Linked DNA regions of Crateriforma spongiae. The protein of the gene in region 1 binds, or shares a complex with, the protein of each later gene. Links are inferred from orthologs where the notes say so. Each region holds a gene or a part of one and is shown on either strand. Other genes may lie near its edges.

What was found. The genes of interacting proteins can lie anywhere in the genome.
Region 2: the proteins of lpxA (region 1) and HFP54_RS06140 are in contact, whole or in part, in a crystal structure (PDB 4J09), measured with the Escherichia coli proteins. The link is inferred for Crateriforma spongiae from one-to-one orthologs.

What each region holds. Positions count from the first base shown.
Region 1 is NZ_JAAXMS010000004.1:161,999-164,928, reverse strand. It holds lpxA (acyl-ACP--UDP-N-acetylglucosamine O-acyltransferase), read left to right. Parts: upstream 1-1,027; coding sequence 1,028-1,834; downstream 1,835-2,930. Other genes in the region: HFP54_RS12125 (Gfo/Idh/MocA family oxidoreductase), read left to right, coding at 1,831-2,928; HFP54_RS12135 (UDP-3-O-acyl-N-acetylglucosamine deacetylase), read left to right, coding at 1-914.
Region 2 is NZ_JAAXMS010000002.1:531,963-534,961, forward strand. It holds HFP54_RS06140 (MFS transporter), read left to right. Parts: upstream 1-850; coding sequence 851-2,149; downstream 2,150-2,999. Other genes in the region: HFP54_RS06135 (TauD/TfdA family dioxygenase), read left to right, coding at 1-854; HFP54_RS06145 (sulfite exporter TauE/SafE family protein), read left to right, coding at 2,157-2,921; HFP54_RS06150 (MDR/zinc-dependent alcohol dehydrogenase-like family protein), read right to left, coding at 2,981-2,999. UniProt on the Escherichia coli protein: Probably transports across the inner membrane the two dehydrated forms of N-acetylneuraminate (Neu5Ac), 2,7-anhydro-N-acetylneuraminate (2,7-AN) and 2-deoxy-2,3-didehydro-N-acetylneuraminate (2,3-EN).

The sequences.
Region 1 (2,930 bases):
CACGCACACCAACCACCGCGTCGGGCAAACCGACCGGGCGGAACCAACACACCATCGCCAGCCCGTGCTCTGTCCGCGGTCGTGGTTATTGGTCCGGACAAGACGTCCACCTGACGATCAGCCCCGCACCGGTCAACACCGGCGTGCGGTTGGTCCGCAGCGATCTGCCCGACCAGCCTTCGTTGCTGGCGACCACCGACCGCAGCGACGCGATCAGCTTTCGAACGCTGTTGCGTGACGGCGATGCTTCGTTCGCCATGGTGGAACATCTGATGGCCGCTCTGGCCGGTCTTGAAATCGACAACTGTGTGGTCGAAATCGACGGCGAAGAAATGCCCGGCCTCGATGGCAGCAGCCTGGCCTTTGTCGAAGCCCTGCAATCCGCCGGTCTGGTGATCCAAGCCGACACACGCATGCAATTGGTGATTCACCAGCCGCTGCGTCTGAGGCACAACGATGGTTGGATCGAAGCCACACCTTCGATCTCCGGCGAAACCTATTTCGAATACCAGTTGAACTATGGCGATGACTCGCCGGTTCCCGCGGGCAATTTCGGGATCGAAATGACGCCCCATCGATTCGTACGACAGGTCGCACCGGCACGCACGTTCGTCACCAAAGAACAAGCCGATGCGCTGCACGCATCGGGCGTCGCCAGCCACGTCACCCACCATGATTTGTTGGTGTTCGACGACGACGGACCGATCGACAATCCGCTGCGTTATCGCAACGAATGCAGCCGGCACAAAACACTGGACATGATCGGCGACTTGGCTTTGGTGCCTTGTGACCTGATCGGTCGATTCATTTCACACCGTGGCGGCCACATCCTGAACGGAATGCTGGCCAAGCGACTGAGCGAAATGCTGACCCAACAACGAGCCGGCGAACAGACACGACGAAAAGTGGCCTGACCCCTTTTTTGAGCGACGCGGCAAGGTTTGTGAAAACTGAACTTGCTCGGACGCACGCTGATCGCCTACTTCATGACAAATTCAACACAACCCAACCGACGCCCGGAGACGACATGGGTGCCCAGATAGAAAAAACCGCCGCGGTGGACCCAAGAGCCGAACTGGGCCCGAACGTTCGAATCGGACACTTCTGTGTCGTCGGTCCCGATGTCAAAATCGGTGAAGGCACGGTGATCGAAGATCATGTGACGATCAAGGGTCACACCAGCATCGGTCGTGACAATCACATCTTTGCCGGATGCGTGATCGGGACCCATCCGCAGGATAAAAGCTATCGCGGCACCAACACCCGCGTGGAAATCGGCGACGGGAACACCTTCCGCGAACTGTGCACGGTCAATCGCGCCAGTGAAAAGGAAGACGGCGTCACTCGCGTCGGTGACAGCAATTACTTCATGACCCAATCGCACATCGCCCATGATTGCAAATTGGGTGATCGCATTGTCGCGGCCAACAATTGCATGATCGGTGGCCACGTGCACATCGGCAACGATGTGACGATCGCCGGCGGCGTGGGCATCCACCACTTTGTTTCGGTGGGACAGCTTAGCTTCATCGGAGCGATGAGCACGGTGCTGCACGATGTGCCTCCGTACATGATCGTCGAAGGCGCCAACGCACGTCCGCGTTGCGTCAACGTCGTCGGTCTGAAACGCAACGATTACCCTCAAGACGACATCAACGTCTTGAACCAAGCTTTTCGATTGCTTTACCGCGCCCGCGTCGGAGTTGATGCGGCCCGCGATGAACTTCTTAGCATCGGTCCGATTCGGCCCGTGCTGAGGCACCTGTTTGATCATCTGGAACACACCGGTGGCGGACGTCATGGACGTGGCCGCGACCGAAGGAAAGCCGCATGAACAAGTTACGTATCGCTGTCGTCGGTGCCGGTCACCTGGGACGGATCCACGCCAAATTGCTGGGCCAAGTCGACGACGCGGAACTGGTCGCGGTGTGCGACCCGTTCGAATCGGCACGCCAGGTTGCCGCCGAATCGCTCGGCGTACGCACCTGTGCCGATCCCTCGGAAATCGTCGACCAGATCGACGCGGCCGTGATCGCCGCCCCGACCGATTTGCACTGCGACATCGCCAAGTCGCTGCTGAAGGCCGGAAAACACTTGCTGGTCGAAAAACCGCTGGCTTCCGACAGCAGCGATGCCCAGCGTCTGGCCATGCTGGCCGCCGCACGACGGTTGACCCTGCAAGTCGGTCACGTCGAACGATTCAACCCCGCCTTCACCTCCCTGGGTGACCTGGCACGCGACGTGAAGTACGTCGAAGCGGTCCGTGCGTCCAGCTTTCCCGGCCGTTGCCTGGATGTCGGCGTCGTGATGGACTTGATGATCCACGATCTGGATCTGGTGCTTTCAATGACCGATGCGCCGGTCACGTCGGTTTCGTCCAGCGGGCTTTCGGTCATCAGCGATCACGAAGACGTCGCTGAAACGCGGATCGAATTCGCGTGCGGCATGGTCGCCAATCTAAAGGCGTCGCGGATCAGCCCGACCCCCGCACGGTCGATGCAGATCTTTGGGGCAAACGGGTTTGCCGACATTGATTTTGGAAAGCCATCCGTTTCGGTGGTTCGGCCGGCCGACAGCGTGGTCGATCGCACCTTCGACTTGAACGCCGAAACCGACAACCCGCTGCGATACAGCGGCGAACTGTTCCAAACCAAGCTCCGGTGCGAGACCATGGAACTGGAACCGCGAAACGCCATCCTGGATGAACTTCACGATTTTGTGATCAGCATCCGCAGCGGCAGTGCACCCGCCGTCGATGGTGCCGCCGGTGCCCGTGCGGTGGCAGTGGCCGATAAAGTTCTGCAATCGATCCAGCAACGAAGCTGGTACAGCGACGCGACCACCACCGAACGCGGACCGCACGCATTGGTTCGGGAATCGATCCAAATGGCCAGTCGACGTGCGGCTCAAGACCGCCGCGCTGCCTGATC
Region 2 (2,999 bases), on another replicon or contig:
AGTGCACCCGTCACGGTGCCGTCGCATTACGCGGGTTCCCCACCGACACGGTCGAATCGTTTGACCAGGTCATTCGTGCCTTGGAGGTCGAGAACTTTCCGTACGAACGTTCGCTTTCCAACGCCGTTCGGATCAACCGAACCGAGCGAGTGTTTTCGGCCAACGAAGCACCGCCGGAGGTGCAGATCTTCTTTCACCACGAGATGGCACAGACGCCGCTGTACCCACAGTACATCTTTTTCTATTGCGAAATCGCAGCCGAACAAGGTGGTGCAACGCCACTGTGCCGCAGCGATGTGCTATACGAAAAGCTGCAACAACGTTGCCCCGACTTTTGCGACGCGTGCGAACGTCACGGCCTGCAATACACCAACGTCATGCCCGGCAGCGATGACCCGACGTCGGGAATGGGACGCAGTTGGCAAAAAACCCTGGGCGTCGAAACGCGAGACGATGCCGAAGCACGATTGCGGACGCTCGGCTACAGCTTTCTTTGGCAAGACGACGGATGTTTGAAAGCCGTCACACCACCATTGCCCGCGGTGATGGAAGTGTCCCCAGGACGCAAGACTTTCTTCAATCAATTGATCGCGGCATATTGCGGGTGGAAAGACGCCCGCAATGATCCATCCAAAGCCATTCGTTTCGGCGATGGATCACCGCTGGATGCCGACGCGGTTTCCGTCGCAATCGAACTGTCCGATGAACTGGCGTACGACCACGCTTGGCAACAAGGCGACATCGTCCTGTTGGACAATCGTGTGGCGATGCACGCCCGACGATCGTTCGTGGGAACGCGAAAGGTCGTCGCGTCGCTGGCGGAAATGCAAACTCAGTCGTTGGTGACCGCGTGAGCGGCGGTGCCCCCGACACACCGGAAACCGACGCAGGTCCGTGGTACCGCGGCGTGACACGGTACCAATGGTTGGTGCTGGCGATCGCTTGTGCGGGCTGGGTTTTCGACGTTTACGAAGGCCAGATTTTCAATCTGACCCGAAACGACCTGTTGGGCGATCTGCTGGAAAACCCCGAGGCTGGGCGACAGTTTTGGGGCGACGCCTTTCTTGCGATCTTCCTGGCGGGCGGAACCATCGGCGGGTTGCTGTTCGGTTCGCTGGCCGACCGATACGGCCGCAGCCCGATCATGATCGTGACGATCCTGATGTATTCCCTGTTCAGCGGGCTGACGTACTTTGCCAACGACATCTACACCGTTGGCGTGTTGCGTTTCTTGGTCGCCCTGGGGATCGGTGGCGAGTGGGCGGTTGCCGCCAGCCTGGTCAGCGAAGTGTTTCCCAAACGTGCCCGCGCCCAGGCATCAGGAATCTTCCACGCCAGCAGTATCCTTGGCACTTGGCTGGCTGCACTTGCGGCCATGCTGGTGGGAGTTCATTGGCGTTATGCGTACTTGCTGGGCGTTCTGCCCGCGCTGTTGATCGTGTGGGTTCGGGCCAGTGTCAAAGAGCCCGAGCGTTGGCAGGCCCAGAAAAATTCCGAACACGCGAATCAACTTGGCAGCTTCAAAACGCTGCTGCTGGATCCGCGATGGGGTTGGGTCGCGGTCCGTGGAATGTTATTGGCTGCGGTGGGACTGGGAACGTTCTGGGCGGTGACCGTTGCTGGCCAGGACCTGATGCGTGAATTGTTGTTATCCAACGGTGTGGACGAAGACACTGCTGGCAGCCGAGCGAAGTTTGCCTATGGGATCGTTCAAGCGGCCGGTGGCGGCCTGGGATTGTTGTCCTTCGGTCCACTGTGTGCCAAGTTCGGACGCAAACCGACCTTCATTGCGTTTCAAGCCCTGGCGCTATTGATCGTACCGATCACCTGTTTTGTCCCGCAGACCTATTGGCAGCTGATCGTATTGATGCCCATCTTCGGATTTTTGACGCTGGGGATGCACAGCGGTTTTGCGATCTATTTCCCGGAATTGTTTCCGACCCGGATTCGCGCCACCGGTGCAAGCTTTTGTTTCAATGGCGGCCGCCTGATGGCTGTTCCGGTTTTGCTGTTAAGCGGTTGGTTGAAAGACCTGGACACGATCGCACTGCCGACCGCGGTGACGGTTTTGTCATCATTGTTCATCGTCGGAATTCTGATCATGTTAACGTTGCCTGAGACCCGACAACGTGATTTGATCGAAGACTAAACCGACCATGGATGACACCACCACGATGATTCTGATTGCGACCGTGGCCGCGATCGCAGGATTCGCCCACAGCGCGATCGGTTTCGGATTTGGAATCGTGTCGCTGTCACTGTTGCCATTGATCGTGGATGTGCGTCAATCGCACATCGTCGTTTCGACCGCCAGTGTTCCGGTCATTCTGATGGCCGCGTGGTCGTTCCGTCATGGGTTGAATTGGCGTGACGTTCGTCCGGCCGTTATCGGCGCGATCGTCTTTCTTCCCATCGGGCTGATGCTGTTTGAATTGATGCCGATGGGGTGGCTGGTTCGCGTAACGGGACTGGCCATCCTGCTGATGGTCCTGATGAATTACCGAAACCGGCACCGGAAAACCGGTTGCGATACGGACGGACCGGGAATCGTCCCGGCGGATGCAGCCACCACCTGGCCCTGTTTCATCGCGGGCGGACTGGGCGGCTTTCTGGCCGGTGCGGTCAGCATTGCAGGGCCGCCGATGGCCGCATTCGGATTGAAGCGAGGCTGGCCCGCGGAACGATTCAAAGCGTTCATGAACTTTTATCTGCTGGTCGTCGCGATGTACAAAGTCGGCGGGATGGTGGTGCGAAACCTGATTGATCGCGAAGCTCTGATCCAGGCCTGTTGGCTGGCCCCCGCTGCGGTCGTTGGCATTGTGGTCGGCGCCAAAGCCAGCCGTCACTTTTCCAACCGCTGGACCGAGGCTTTGGTCACGACCAGCCTGCTGGCGATCGCGGTGTATTTCATCGTCGGCTGATCGAGCAACCGACCATTGATCGATCCGCCGCCGAAATTACCGGCAAACGAATCAATCCTTCAATCCTTGCTCCCGCTG